DNA from 2 places in the Methylibium sp. T29 genome. Region 2 is predicted to be linked to the other one. Evidence: predicted binding sites of a transcription regulator. Region 2 holds the regulator's gene; the other holds the start of a gene.

The links. Region 2 encodes FNR, which switches genes on or off when oxygen is low (the NO sensors DNR and NnrR bind a similar motif). Its sites were predicted from a motif close to TTGATNNNNATCAA; they were not measured.
Region 1: the regulator FNR is predicted to act here: its motif matches at 4,287-4,300, upstream of x551_RS09435 (DUF2892 domain-containing protein).

What each region holds. Positions count from the first base shown of each region.
Region 1 covers NZ_AZND01000057.1:502-7,259, reverse strand. Annotated here, with positions in the region: gene x551_RS09465 (NAD(P)-dependent oxidoreductase) at 1-310, shown strand, start outside; gene x551_RS09460 (hypothetical protein) at 332-1,207, opposite strand; partial or broken gene x551_RS09455 (mechanosensitive ion channel family protein) at 1,261-2,069, opposite strand; gene x551_RS09445 (GFA family protein) at 2,902-3,315, shown strand; gene x551_RS09440 (fumarylacetoacetate hydrolase family protein) at 3,361-4,185, opposite strand; gene x551_RS09435 (DUF2892 domain-containing protein) at 4,358-4,555, shown strand; gene x551_RS09430 (carboxymuconolactone decarboxylase family protein) at 4,575-4,952, shown strand; gene x551_RS09425 (glutathione S-transferase) at 5,000-5,653, opposite strand; gene x551_RS25160 (hypothetical protein) at 6,071-6,415, opposite strand; gene x551_RS09415 (hypothetical protein) at 6,708-6,758, opposite strand, start outside.
Region 2 covers NZ_AZND01000134.1:1-8,403, reverse strand. Annotated here, with positions in the region: partial or broken gene x551_RS14700 (heavy metal translocating P-type ATPase) at 1-332, shown strand, start outside; gene ccoS (cbb3-type cytochrome oxidase assembly protein CcoS) at 322-552, shown strand; partial or broken gene ccoN (cytochrome-c oxidase, cbb3-type subunit I) at 632-2,064, shown strand; gene ccoO (cytochrome-c oxidase, cbb3-type subunit II) at 2,087-2,716, shown strand; gene x551_RS14680 (CcoQ/FixQ family Cbb3-type cytochrome c oxidase assembly chaperone) at 2,733-2,903, shown strand; gene ccoP (cytochrome-c oxidase, cbb3-type subunit III) at 2,896-3,819, shown strand; gene ccoG (cytochrome c oxidase accessory protein CcoG) at 3,851-5,335, shown strand; gene x551_RS26165 (hypothetical protein) at 5,360-5,608, shown strand; gene x551_RS14660 (hypothetical protein) at 5,644-5,898, shown strand; gene fnr (fumarate/nitrate reduction transcriptional regulator Fnr) at 5,929-6,669, opposite strand; partial or broken gene hemN (oxygen-independent coproporphyrinogen III oxidase) at 6,837-8,266, shown strand.

The DNA of each region.
Region 1 (6,758 bases), on a different contig from region 2:
GAGCGAATGCACGCTGGGTCACGCAGCCGAGTTCAGGAGCCAGGGCATCGCCGTCAACAGCCTGTGGCCGCGCACCGCCATCGCCACCGCGGCGCTGCAGATGATCCCCGGCATCGACATCGCCCGCTGCCGCACGCCGGAGATCCTGGCCGACGCCGCCTGGCTGGTGCTGACCCGCGATGCGAAGACGGTGACCGGCAACTTCTTCATCGACGACACGCTGCTCGCGCAGCACGGCATCACCGACCTGGAGAAGTACAGCGTCACGCCCGGCACGAAGGACTTCGTACTGGACTTCTTCGTCGACTGAGACGCGCGGGCGTTCTTCCGCTCAGGCGGCGGCCCCCGGCGGCGCGGCCGCATCGGCCAGCGCCGCCGTCGCGTCAGCCTGCAGTGCGGCCAGCGTGCGGTCCAGCTGCTCGGCGACGCGCTGGTGCTGGGCCTCGAGTTGCGATCGGTATGCCGTCAGGTCGCCCCCCAGGCCCAGGTCGCGGCGGATCTCCACCAGCACCGGGATCTGCTGCGCGCCGATGTGCTTCATCTCGGCGAACAGATGGCGAATGAAGACGGCCTGGAGCTCGGCGAAGCGCAGGCCGTGTCGGATGCGCTCGGCGTTCAGCTCGGCGGCGCGACCGCGATGGAAGTCGAGCGTGCGGCTCAAGGCCTGAAAGACCGCGGGATGGGGTTGCGCCGTCTCGTCGAGCTTCGACATCTCGCCCAGCAGTCGGTTGATCTCGGCCTGCGCCTTGTCGTGGAACGCATCGCACGCCGCGATCTCGGCACGCAGCAGCTGCATCGGCTGCAGGTCGACCATCAGGCGCAACAGCAACTCGCCGTAGGCCGCGGCCAGTTCGCTGACCAGCAACGCGGTCTTCGGCTCGCCCACCAGTTGCAGGCGGGCCGCCGCGGCGAGAAAGCCCTGCAGGGCTTCGGTGGCGTTCGCCTTGGCCAGATCCGCCTGGGGCAGGCCGCCGAGAAAGGCGCTCACGTTGGCCAGCGACTCCACGGTGCGCAGGCAGGTCTCGCGGCGCAGCGTGGCGGTGCGTTCCTTCGCCTTCTCGGCGGCGTCGTGTGCCAGTTGCACCTTCAGCCGCTGGGTGTTGCCGCGGTTGGACAGCAGCACGCCGCTCAAGGCCAGCAGCGCCCCGAGCAGGCCCGACCACACCGCGGCCGGGATCGATGCCAGGACTTCGAGCAGCGCGGCCACGCGGACAGCTCAGCGTGAAAAGGGACGTGCCGGGGCCGACAGTGCGCCGCGGCTCACGCCGGCTTCACGATCTGGTGCAGCGCCGACGGGACCGGCCAGCCGGCCTCCTGGCACACCCGCACGATCGCCTCGTTGGTGTCGAAGTAGACCTGCCAGTAGTGGTCGGTGTGGGCGTAGGGGCGCACCGCGATCTGCGGTCCTTCGAGCTTGAAGTCGAGCAGGTTGACCTCGGGCGGCATGTCCTTGGAGATGTTCGGGATCTGCGCCACCGCGGCCTTCAGGCGCGCGATCGCATCGAGCGGATCCACGCCGTGGGCCAGCTGCGCCACCCGCTCGACGCGCCGCACCGGCAGCACGGAGAAGTTCTGGATCGTGTCGCCGAAGATCTTGCCGTTGCCCACGATCGTCATCACGTTGTCGGGCGTGACGATCGTGGTCCCGAACAGGCCGAGCTCTCGCACCGTACCCACCACGCCGCCCACGCTGACGAAGTCGCCCACCTTGAAGGGCCGCAGGATCAGCATGAAGGCGCCGGCCGCGAAGTTGCCGAGCAGCCCGCTCCACGCCGCACCGATCGCCACGCCGGCGCCGGCCAGCATCGCCGCAAAGGAGGTGGTCTCGATCCCGAAGTAGCCCAGGATGCCGAGCACCAGCGCGATGTTCAGCGCGACGGCGATGATCGAGCCAGGTACTTGGTCAGGGTGGGGTCGACGTGGTTGCGGCTCATGGCCGCCTGCACCAGCGCGATCACCCGGCCGATCAGCCAGCGGCCGACGAGCCAGAACGCGAGCGCGGCCAGGATCTTGAGGATCACCGCAGTCACGGTGGTGCCGAGGAAGGTCTGCAATGCGTCGATGTCCATGAGATCCTCCGGTTGCGTGGTCAGTGCCTGGGCTGGGGCTCCGGGGCATCGTGCGCCGGCACCTGCGGCGCCCCGCAGGCCACGCCAAGTGGGGCGTCAGCGCTGCCCGGCCCATCGTCGGCGACGCGCTCTCGCACGCCGCCGTCGCAGTCGGTGAACGCCACCGGGTCGAGCGCCGCCGTGCGGCGCAGGGCCAGGTTGGCGTCCGACTCGATGGGCTGGCCGCGGCGGTCGAGCAGGCGCAGCCCGCCCTCGTCCTCGGCGTCCGAGGCATCACCGCGAACAGCAGCGTGTCCGTCTCGCCGCGCAGCATCAGCAGCGTGCCGGCAGCATTCAGCTTCCAGTGTCCAAGTTCGGAGAACGGCCCTTCCGGCTTGCCCAGGTAGGTGCGGCGCAGGCGGTACAGGCCGTCCGCACGCAGCGTGAGCGTCTGCGCCACGCCAGCGCAGTCGGCACAGGGCAGGACGCCGGCGAAAGTGGCGGGCACCGGCAGGGTCGGTTGCGCCCACGCGCTGGCGAGCGCTCCGCCCATCAGGACGAGAGCCAGACACGGCGCGAGCCACCGCCGCAGGCCCGACGCGCGATACGCCAGCGCCATGGCGCCGCCGCCAACTGTTCGAATCATCGACCGCCCTCGCTCCAGTCCCCACTGGCTCCCACCGCTTTGTAGCCGATTTCCAGGCCGTCACGGCGCGACCGCACCGCCGTCTTGCGCCGATCCGACTGTCATGCGCCGGAACACCCGCAACCGCCCGCTGGCGCGTCGCCACCCGCGGTGCTAGCGTCGTCCCAGCGGGCACGTCCGATGCCCGGATCTGAAGGAGACTTTCCCATGGAAATCGTCGGCGGCTGCCTGTGCGGCAAGGTTCGCTATCACGGCTCGGCACAACCGGTGTTCACCGCCGTGTGCCACTGCAAGCACTGCCAGAAGCAGTCGGGCACCTCGTTCTCCATCGTGCTGGGCCTGCCGCGCGAGAGCCTGGTGATCGAAGGCGGCCCGGTGTCCACCTACCGCGACACCGGCGAGAGCGGCCTGCCGGTGGATCGCAAGTTCTGCCCGAACTGCGGCTCGGCGATCGTCTCCGAAGTGGCGGCTGCACCTGCCCTCACCTTCCTGAAGGCCGGCACGCTCGACGACACGTCGGCGCTGCAGCCTCAGATGGAGATCTGGTGCGACCACGCCCAGCCCTGGGTGGCGCAGGATCCGAGCCGGGCCCGCATGCCGGCCAATCCGCCGCTGGGCTGAGGAGCCGCCGAGAACCCCGCGGCGCCGCACCGCGCCGCGGGCACGTCAGTCGACGAACTCGACCGCCAGCCCCGGCAGATCGATGCCACGCAGCACCGTGTGCCAGGTCTGCCCCGCACGCACCGGCTGCGCGGTGGTGAGCGTGCCGGTGGTCACCAGTTCGCCGGCCTGCAGCGGCAGCGCCTGCGGCTGACGCGACAGCACGCCGGCCAGGTGCGCCAGCGCGGCCAGCGGGCTGCCCAGCACGTTGGCGCCCACGCCCACCTCGCGCACCGCGCCGTCGCACACCAGCTCCAAGGAAAAGGCCGCCAACGCCGAGCGCAGGCCGGGCTGCAGGCGCGCCACCGGCTGCGGCTCGCCGACCAGCAGCGCGCCGTGCAGCGCGGCGTCGGCCACCGTATCGGCAGCGCGGAACTTCCAGCCCGGGAAATGCGACTGCACGATCTCGAACGCATGCGCCACCCAGTCGATGCAGTCCAGCAGTGCGGCCGCGTCAGCATCCGCCGGCGGCGCGCGATGGAAGTGCAGCACGATCTCGGGCTCGATCTTCGGCTCGGTGAACGGCGCCAGCCGGCACACGTGCCGTCCGCCCGACACGCGCACCACGGTCCGGTCGTAGACGTGGGCCCATACCGGATCGCGCACGCCGTACAGCGACCACATGTCCGGGTTGGTGAAGCCGATCTTGCGACCGATCGCGCGCGCGCCTTCCCGCAGCCGCGCCTCGTGCACGAGCTGCGCCACCGCGTACGCGGCCGGCACGTCGAAGCCGTCGAGCTGCGACGTGAAGGGCTCGATCTGCCGGGTCGCGTCCTGTGCGGCCTGGATCTGCCGGGCCAGGGCATCGAGAGAAGGCGGTGCGATGGTCATCGACATTCGTGCATCCCCGAGGCGTCGCTCGAAATCGACAGCGGCACGCTAGCGGCGGCGGTCGAACTAAGTCAATCCCTTTTCCTGTTCGAACCGCAGTCTTGATCCACGTCAGCGCCGCACCCGCCGCACGGCGAGATGATGAGGCCGGCTTCACTCCAGGAGAAACGCCATGAACCCCAACGTCGGAACCCTCGACCGCAGCGTGCGCATCGTCGTCGGCGCCGCACTGATCGCCGCCACCGTGGCAGGCGTCATCGGTCCCTGGGGCTGGCTCGGCGTGGTGCCGATCGCCACCGGTCTGTTCCGCTTCTGCCCCGCCTACCTGCCGTTCGGGCTGAACACCTGCGCCACGCGCAGCGGCAAGTGAGCGACAGGCACGCACCGCCATGGCCGACCGCACCGACAACCGCCCTCCCGCCCCGTACCGAGAGCTGACGCTGGATATTTCCGCTCGGCTTGCCACCCTGCGCACGGGCGTCCCCGACGTGATGAAGGGTTTCGGCGAGCTGGGCCGCGCAGCGATGGCCGATGGCGCGCTGGACAAGAAGACCAAGGAGCTGATCGCGGTGGCACTGAGCGTGGCCGCGCGCTGCGACCCGTGCATCGGGTTTCACATGCAGGCGTTGGCGAAGCTCGGCGCGTCGCGGCAGGAGCTGGATGAAGCGCTGGGCGTCGCCGTCTACATGGGCGGCGGACCGTCGCTGATGTATGCGGCCCATGCGGTGGCCGCCTATGACGAGTTCGCGCGCGGCCCCGACATCTAGCGCACCGCCGTCACACGCGACATGAGACGGCGATGCGCCGGCCGGCGCTACACGGTCGCAGCCGGGTAGCTGCCCTCGCCGTGGGGCGCGGCACGGAAGGCCGGCAGCGCCTCGGCCTGCGCCGCATGCGCGGCGAGCCGCGGATGTGCCGCGGCGTCCACCACCTCGGGGATCAGCGCCTGCGTGAAGCGCCAGGCAACCGCGATGGAGACGCCGGCCTGGTCGATGTGGTCGGTGTCCACCGCCAGCGGCCGCTGCGCCAGCGCAGCCTCCAGTTCGCCGTAGGCCACGCGCAGCTGGCCGCTGACGCGGTCGAACCACGGCGCATGCACCTTGTCGGCCGGGCGCAGGTTCTCGTAGACGATCTGCACGCTCTTCTCGCAGGCAGCGAGCGCCAGGCCCAGCAGGCTCAGCGTGCGCAGCCGCGCGGCCGGGTCGGCCGGCATCAGGCTGCGGCGCCGCGCCGCCGGCAGGGCCGCCGCCAGCGTCTCGGCGTGTTCGAGGATCAGGTTCGAGTCGAGCAGCACGCTGCCGTCATCGCACACCAGCGACGGCGCCTTGACCACCGGGCTGATCCGGCGAAACGTGTCGAAGCCCCGGAACACCGAGATCGAGCGGTGCTCGAACGGCAGCCCCAGCAGCTGCAGCGACACCGCGACGCGGCGGACGTAGGGCGAATCGAGCATGCCGATGAGTTGCATGGTGCGGGCGGCGCCTCCTGCGCGAACGACGTCAGAGCGAGAACTCGCAATGTATCGGCGTGTCGGGCTTCGCGCTGGGCTCGGGCATGCGGGCGCCATCGGGATCGAGCCGCCAGAGGCGCAGGCGGCAGCGTCGGGCGTCGGTGATGAACTCCGACTGCGCAGCGGCACGCCGGCCTGGATGCTCACCACGCGTCCTTGCCCTTGACCACCGGTACGTCGAGCCGCCAGAGGGTCTTGCACGAGCGTTCGGGGTCGATGTGCGCATAGGTGCCCCAGGTCTTGAACCGCGGCTGCGCGGTGGGGCCCGGCGGCGGCTGGAGTAGTGGCTGGCGCAGCCGGACAGCAGCCGCGGCAACAGCGCGGCGGCGGCCCGGGTCGCACGGACCCCTTTCGTCATCGTCGTCGTCGCCGGAGTTATTCGCAGGTCCCGGAGATCACCATCGAACCTTCCATCAGCACGAAGGGCTTCTTTGCCTCGAATGCGTACTCCTCCACCCGGATGGCCGAGAAGTGGACACCGCCGCCCGTGGCAGGCGCCACCGATGTGGCCACGAAGGAGCTCTCGCTGTTGCCAGCGGCCAGCACCTGCACCCGGCCGTCGACGCGTCCGAAGGCCGGCGTCGAACCGGGCCCCACGGCAGGTCCCGCGGCCGGCCGCCCGGCCGTGCGATCCACGGTGAACACCACGCCGATCAGGTAGGGATTGGCCGGCCGGGCGATCGCGCCGTTCGGGCCCTGCTGGATCAAATGTTCGACCACCTCGCAGCGGTAGGTGCGTTCGCCGGCCGAGGAGGCGACCGGCAGCCACAGCAGCAGCGAACCTGCCAGGACCGGAATGAGCCCCCGCCGGCTCCCACCGCAAGCACGGCCCTCGAGGGGCCGCCGCGGATGGGCATCGAGCGACCCGACGGGGCCGCCGTCTCCGCCGGTTCGAGCCGGCGTGAGGGCGCCATGGCGCCTGCAATTGTTCATCGGTGACCCCTCTCCCCGGTGCGAGCGGCGCCAGTGTACGCAGCGCCAGGTGCGCCGAACGCGCGACAGCCGGCGCCGGCTACAGCCACTCGGGCGTGATCGACAGAGCGGCGGGCACCGTCTCGGCTTC
Region 2 (8,403 bases):
ACCGCGTCCTGATGGTGGGCGACGGCCTGAACGACGGCCCGGTGCTGGCCCAGGCCGACGTGTCCGTCGCGCTCGGCCACGGCGCGGCGCTCGCGCAGCAGCGCGCCGACATCGTGGTGCTGGGCAGCCGGCTCGGTGAGATTGCCCATGCGCGTGGCGTCGCACGTCGCTGTGCCGCCGTCGTGCGCCAGAACCTGGCCTGGGCGGCAGGCTACAACGCGGTCTGCGTGCCGCTGGCCCTGCTGGGCTGGCTGCCGCCGTGGGCTGCTGGGCTGGGCATGGCGCTCAGTTCGCTCGTCGTGGTCGGCAACGCGCTGCGCCTTGCGCGCTGAACACAAAGGGACGGCGGACCGGATGGACAGCCTTTACCTGCTTTTGCCGATTTCGGTGCTGCTTGCGCTGGTCGTGCTCGGTGTCTTCGCCTGGGCGGTGCACCACGGCCAGTTCGACGACCTCGAGCGCGAGGCCACCCGGGTGCTGGAAGAGCCCGGCGCCTGCGGCGCGCCCGCCACGGCGGCCGACCCGAACGCGCACGCATCGACCGAAGCTTGACCGGCGTCAAGCCGCATCAAGGCTCCGGTTCGGACACTCCCTGTCATCGACAGGATGCGAGGAGAGTTCGATGAACGCAATGGCGGCCCAGGGAGCAGCGCCGGTCTACGAGGATCGTGTGGTCACGCAGTTCGCGCTGGCGGCCGTGCTGTGGGGCGTGGTCGGCATGGCGGTGGGCGTGCTGATCGCAGCGCAGCTCACGTGGCCGGAACTCAACTTCGGCATTCCCTGGCTGAGCTACGGGCGGCTGCGGCCGCTGCATACCAACGCCGTGATCTTCGCGTTCGGCGGTTGCGCGCTGATGGCCACCTCCTTTCACGTGGTGCAGCGCACCTGCCAGGTCCGGTTGTTCGCGCCGGCGCTCGCGCACTTCACCTTCTGGGGCTGGCAGGCGGTGATCGTGCTGGCGGCGGTCACGCTGCCGCTGGGCATGACCAGCGGCAAGGAGTACGCGGAACTCGAGTGGCCGATCGACATCCTGATCACGCTGGTGTGGGTGGCCTACGCGGTGGTGTTCTTCGGCACCATCGGCATCCGCAAGGTGCGCCACATCTACGTGGCCAACTGGTTCTTCGGCGCCTTCATCCTGACGGTGGCGCTGCTGCACCTGGTGAACAGCGCGGCGCTGCCGGTGAGTCTGACCAAGAGCTACTCCGCCTACGCCGGCGTGCAGGATGCGATGGTGCAGTGGTGGTACGGCCACAATGCGGTGGGCTTCTTCCTGACGGCCGGCTTCCTCGGGATGATGTACTACTACATCCCCAAGCAGGCCGAGCGCCCGGTGTACAGCTACCGGCTGTCGATCGTGCACTTCTGGGCACTGATCTTCACCTACATGTGGGCAGGCCCCCACCACCTGCACTACACCGCCTTGCCCGACTGGGCGCAGAGCGTGGGCATGGTGTTCTCGCTGGTGCTGCTGGCGCCCAGCTGGGGCGGCATGATCAACGGGATCATGACCCTCAGCGGTGCCTGGCACAAGCTGCGCGACGACCCGATCCTGAAGTTCCTGATCGTCTCGCTGTCGTTCTACGGCATGTCGACCTTCGAGGGGCCGATGATGTCGATCAAGACCGTCAACGCGCTCTCCCACTACACCGATTGGACCGTCGGACACGTGCACAGCGGCGCGCTCGGCTGGGTGGGCTTCATCTCGATGGGCTCGCTGTACTACCTGATCCCGCGCATGTTCGGCCGCAAGGAGATGTACAGCGTGCGGGCGATCGAGCTGCACTTCTGGATCGCGACCATCGGCGTCGTGCTCTACATCGCCGCGATGTGGATCGCCGGCGTGATGCAGGGCCTGATGTGGCGCGCCATCAACCTGACGGCACGCTGGTCTACAGCTTCGTCGAGAGCGTGAAGGCGACCTTTCCGTTCTACGTGGTGCGCCTGCTCGGCGGCCTGCTGTACCTGAGCGGGATGCTGCTGATGGCCTGGAACGTGGTGATGACCGTGAAGGCGGGCCGCCGCGCGCTTGTGCCGGTGCCCACCGCGCTGGCGCGCGCCTGAACCCTGCCGAGGACCCGATGACATGAGCAACGAACACAACGCAGCGCCGGCCCGTGGCCACGAGCGCATCGAGACTACCAACTGGCTGATGATCGTGCTGATCCTGGTGGTGGTGGCTGTCGGCGGCCTGGTCGAGATCGTGCCGCTGTTCTTCCAGCGCAGCACCACCGAGCCGGTGCCCGGCCTCAAGCCCTACACGGCCCTGCAGGTGGCCGGCCGCGACGTCTACGTGCGCGAGGGTTGCTACAACTGCCACTCGCAGATGATCCGGCCGTTCCGCGCCGAGACGCTGCGCTACGGCCACTACTCGGTGGCGGGCGAGTTCGTCTACGACCGGCCGTTCCAGTGGGGCAGCAAGCGCACCGGTCCCGACCTGCACCGGGTTGGCGGGCGCTACAGCGACGAGTGGCATCGCCTGCACCTCGCGAACCCGCGCGACCTGGTGCCCGAGTCCAACATGCCCGCCTATCCCTGGCTCGCCAAGGCGGCGCTCGATCCGGCCGAGATGCCTGGAAAGCTGCGCGCGCTGCGCGCCCTGGGCGCGCCGTACACCGACGCCGAGCTGGCGCAGGCCGGCGAGGACGTCAAGGGCAAGACCGAGCTCGACGCGCTCGTGGCCTATCTCCAGGTGCTCGGCACCGCGGTGAAGTGAGAAGGGGACGCACGAAATGAGCCTGAACGAATTGCGGGCAGCCGTGACGCTGCTGTCCTTCCTGGTCTTCATCGGCATCGTCGCCTGGACCTTGTCGCGTCGGCGCAATGAGAGCTTCGAAGAAGCTGCCCGTCTGCCGTTCGCGGCCGACGAGGCCGCAACCCGGCTGGGGGGCCGTCATGAGTGATTTCGTCGCGGTCGGTTGGCCGCTGTTCATCGCCATCGTCACGATCGCCGGCCTCGCGGCGTGCCTGGTGCTGCTGTTCATCGCCAGCCGCCGTAAGGTGATGGCCGGCGACAACACCACCGGCCATGTCTGGGACGAGGATCTGCGCGAGCTGAACAACCCGCTGCCGCTGTGGTGGATGGGTCTGTTCGTGCTGACGGTGTTGTTCGGTGCGCTCTATCTGGTGCTCTATCCGGGGCTGGGCACCCACCCAGGCCAGCTGCGCTGGACCTCGCAGTCGGAGTACGAATCGGAGATGGCGCGCGGTCGCGCCCAAGTGGAGCCTCTCTACGCGCGCTTCACCACGATGTCGGCCGCCGAACTGGCGCGTGACCCGCAGGCCCATGCGCTGGGCGAGCGGCTGTTCATCAACAACTGCGCGCAGTGCCACGGTTCCGACGCGCGGGGCAGCAAGGGTTTTCCGAACCTGACCGATACCGACTGGCTGCACGGCGGGTCGCCCGAGCAGATTGCGCAATCGATTGCCCAGGGGCGCCAGGGCATGATGCCGCCGATGGCGGCGGCAGTCGGCAGCGCCGACGATGTGCGCAACGTCGCGAACTACGTGCTGAGCCTTTCGGGCAGCCCGCACGACAGCATCGCGGCCCAGATCGGACGCACCAAGTTCACGGCCTGCGCAGCCTGCCACGGCCCGGGCGGCAAGGGCAACCCGGCGCTCGGCGCGCCCAACCTCAGCGATCGGATCTGGCTGCACGGCTGGGGCGAGGAGGCGGTGGTCCGGATGATCAACGAAGGCAAGACCAACGTGATGCCGGCGCACGCCGGGCGGCTGAGCGATGCGCAGATCCAGGTGCTCGCCGCCTACGTCTGGGGGCTCTCGAACGGCGGGGCCACGACAACGGCCGCAGCGAAATGAGTCACCGCCGCCGCCCTGGCGCGAGTTGTCGATGAGTCGACCGGCGTCACGCGTGATCCCGATCGCGCCGGTGTCCGACGACACCGGCGAGATGGTCTCGCTGTATGCGAAGCAGGCGACCATCCACGCGCGTTCGGTGCATGGCTGGTTCGCTGCGTGGCGCTGGGCGCTGGTGTGGCTCACGCAGCTGGTGTTCTACGGGCTGCCCTGGCTGCCCTGGAACGGCCGCCCGGCGGTGCTGTTCGACCTGGGCGCACGGCGCTTCTACATCTTCGACCTGGTGCTCTACCCGCAGGACTTCATCTACCTGACGGGCCTGCTCATCCTGTCGGCTTACGGGCTGTTCCTGTTCACCGCGGTGGCAGGCCGCCTGTGGTGCGGCTACGCCTGCCCGCAGACGGTCTACACCGAGATCTTCATGTGGGTCGAGCACCATATCGAAGGCGACCGCCAGGCGCGCCTGAAGCTCGATGCCGCGCCCTGGGGCGCCGCGAAGCTGGCCCGCCGGTCGGCCAAGCACGCGGTGTGGCTGGCGATCGGCCTGTGGACTGGCTTCACCTTCGTCGGCTACTTCACGCCGATCCGCGAACTGGGCGGCGAGGTGCTCGCGCTGATCGGTCTGGCCGGCCCGGGGTCGGCCGGGCCCGGCCCCTGGGAAGCGTTCTGGGTGCTGTTCTACGGCTTCGCGACCTATGGCAACGCCGGCTTCATGCGCGAGCAGGTGTGCAAGTACATGTGCCCGTACGCGCGCTTCCAGAGCGCGATGTTCGACCACGACACCCTGATCATCAGCTATGACGGCGGGCGCGGAGAGCCGCGCGGCTCGCGCCCGCGCAGCCTGGCGCACGACGCGCTGGCCGCCCAGGGCAAAGGCGACTGCATCGACTGCACGCTGTGCGTGCAGGTCTGCCCGACCGGCATCGACATCCGCGAGGGGCTGCAATACGAGTGCATCGGTTGTGCCGCCTGCATCGACGTGTGCAACGGCGTGATGGACAAGATGGCGTATCCGCGCGGACTGATCCGCTATGCGACGCAGAACGGCCTGGCTGCCGGGCAGAGCAGGCTGGACTGGCGGCGTGTGTTCCGTCCGCGCGTGCTGGTCTACGGCGTGATCCTGCTGCTGATCTCGGTCGGCTTCGTCACCAGTCTCGTGCTGCGCAGCCCGATGCGCGTCGACGTGGTGCGCGACCGCGGTACGTTGGCAAGGCTGGTCGACGAAGGGCGCATCGAGAATGTCTACCGGTTGCAGATCATGAACGCCACCGAGTCGGAGCAGCGCTACCGGGTGGTGGTGAGCGGCATCGCCGGCGCGCAGGCGCAGGTGCGTGACGAGGTGCGGCTGGCCCCGGCCGAGTCGCGCTGGGTGCCTGTCGCGGTGCAAGTGCCGCCGCAGAGCGCCGCGGCCCTGGGCCCCGGCGCCCACCCCCTGCGCTTCGAGATCATCCGCGAGGCCGACGGCATGCAGCCGGCGGCCAGCGTGTCCGAGAAATCCACCTTCGTCGTGCCGCGCTGAACGCGGCCCTCTCCGGAGCAACCCATGACCCCGAACGAGAACGCAACCCGCCCGACGCCCGCGCCTGAGCGGCCGCTGCCCTGGTGGCGCGAGCCCATGCTGTGGCTGGTGCTGGGCGGCCCGCTGGCGGTCGTGGTGGCTGGCATCGTCACTGCCGTGATCGCCGTGCGTGGCAGCGACCCGGTGCTCAGCCGCAGCAGCGAACCGCTGGGCAGCGACACGCCGGCAGTGCAGGCGCGCAATCATGCGGCCACGCCGCGCCCCGAGCGCTGAGCGTGGTGCCGCCCGTCGACCCGGAGCTCGCGACGATGAGACAACGCACGCTGTGGATCGCCTGGCCGTCGTTCCTGATGGCGGGTGTGCTGGAGGTCCTGGTGTTCAGCGCAGCCGACCCGGCGGAACTGAACGGCTGGGTCGGGCGCGCGCTGGAGACGGTGTCGCCGGCTGGCGTCTACACGCTGGCCTTCTTCGCGTTCTGGACCGTGTGCGCGCTGACGTCGATGTTGACGCTGCTACTGGCAACGCCGGAGCCGGCCAATACCGAGCCGCGCCGCTGGCCCTGAGTCGCGCCGGGCGAGGCAGGCGGCGAACCTTCAGCAGGCCGGGCCGTTGACGAGCCGGCGCAGCCCGGATTCGTCGAGCACGCGGATGTCGCGCTGCTTCACCTCGAGCAGACCTTCGTCCTGGAACTTCGAGAAGGTGCGGCTCACGGTCTCCAGCTTGAGACCGAGGTAGCTGCCGATCTCCTCGCGCGTCATGCGCAGCACGAGCGACGAGGCCGAGAAGCCGCGTGCCTGCAGGCGCTGCGTGAGGTTCAGCAGGAAGGCCGCGAGCCGCTCCTCGGCCCGCATGCTGCCGAGCAGCAGCATCACGCCGTGGTCGCGCACGATCTCGCGGCTCATGATCTTGTGGAACTGGTGCTGCAGCGGCGTGGATTCGCGCGACAGCTTCTCGAGCTGCGAGTAGGGGATCTGGCAGACCTGGGAGTCCTCCAGCGCCACCGCGTCGCAGGCATGGCGGTCGGTGCTGATGCCGTCCAGTCCCAGCAGTTCGCCGGCCATCTGGAAGCCGGTCACCTGGTCGCGGCCGTCGTCGGCGGACACGCAGGTCTTGAAGAAGCCGGTGCGCACCGCATAAAGCGACTCGAAGCGATCCCCGGCGTGGAACAGCGTGTCGCCGCGCTTCACGGGGCGGCGGCTGCCGACCAGCTGGTCGAGGTGGTCGAGATCGTCGTCCGACAGCCCCACCGGCAGGCAGAGCTCGCGCAGGTTGCAACTGGAGCATGCGACCTTGAGGGCCTCGATGCGGATCGGTTCACGTTCCATGCGCTTCATTATGATCTTGTGCGCCACCCGCGATGGAGCATGTGAGTCGGCGGCAGTGTCGTGAGGGGCAAGTTGCATGATCGACCTCAAGCTGTGCGTGGATTGTCGGAGGCCGCCGGCGACCGGCCTTGACCCAGATCAAGAGCCCGGTGAGAGGCCCTCGGCACAGTCCGGACATGCCCCCTCCGACCCTGACCGACATGCTGGAACCGGCTGCGCCGAGCGAGGAACTCCTGAGTCGTCTGGACGCCGGTGGGCCGCGCTACACCTCCTACCCGACTGCCGACCGCTTCGTGGAGGCCTTCGGCCCCGCTCAGTACCGGCAGGCCCTGGGCCAGCGCCGCAGCGGCGCCCCGGCGGCCGGCGCGGTGGGCGGCGGCACACCGCTGTCGATCTACGTCCACATCCCATTCTGCGAGTCGGTCTGCTACTACTGCGCCTGCAACAAGGTGATCACCCGGCAGCACCGGCGCGGCACCGAGTACCTGGAGTGGCTGGGCCGCGAGGTGGCATTGCACCAGGACGTGATCGGCAGCCGCCAGCGCGTCAGTCAGCTGCACCTCGGCGGCGGTACGCCGACCTTCCTGGACGATGCGGAGCTGTCGCAGCTGATGGCCCTGCTGCGCGGCGCCTTCGACCTGCAGCCGCAGGCCGAATGCTCGATCGAGGTCGACCCGCGCACCGTCAGTGCCTCGCGGCTTTCGCACCTGAAGGCGCTGGGCTTCAACCGCCTGAGCTTCGGCGTGCAGGACTTCGACCCCGAAGTGCAGCACGCGGTGCACCGCGTGCAGCCGGCCGAGCAGGTGGAGGCGCTGATCGCCAGCGCGCGCGCATTGGGCTTCGATTCGATCAACGTCGACCTGATCCACGGCTTGCCCAAGCAGACCCCGGCCTCGCTGGCCCGGACGGTGGAGCAGGTGGCGCGGTTGCGGCCGGACCGCGTGGCGCTCTACAGCTATGCGCATCTGCCGCAGCGCTTCAAGCCGCAGCGGCGCATCCATGCGGCAGACCTGCCGGGCACCGCCCAGCGCGTGACGATGCTGTCGAACGCGATCGCCGCCTTCCTGGCGCACGGCTACGACTACATCGGCATGGACCACTTCGCCCTGCCGGGTGACGCGCTGGCCGCGGCCAAGCGGCAGGGCCGGCTGCACCGCAATTTCCAGGGCTACAGCACCCAGCCCGACTGCGACCTGATCGGCCTGGGCGTCTCGGCCATCGGCCGCATCGGCGCGACCTACAGCCAGAACGCGAAGACGCTGCCGGAGTACCAGGACGCCCTGCGCTCCGGGGAACTGCCGGTGGTGCGCGGCCTCGTGCTGACGCGGGACGATGTGGTGCGCCGCTCGGTGATCATGGCGCTGATGTGCCAGGGGCGGGTGGTGTTCGAATCCATCGAACTGGCCCACCTGCTCGATTTCCGCCGCTACTTCGAGGCCGAACTGCGCCGGCTGCAGCCACTGGCCGGGCAGGGGCTGATCGAGATCGACGACGACGCGATCCAGCTCACCCCGCTGGCTGGTACTTCGTGCGCGCGGTGGCGATGGTGTTCGATCGTCACCTGCAGGCCGACCGCGATCGCGAACGCTATTCGCGGCTGATCTGACGCAAGGGACAGTCACCGCATGAGCCTCTCGCTGGTGGCGGCCGGGCTGGCGATCGGCATCGCGGGCAGTCCGCACTGTGCCGCGATGTGCGCCGCGCCCTGCGCGGCGATCGAGCGGTCCTGCGGCGGCGCACGGC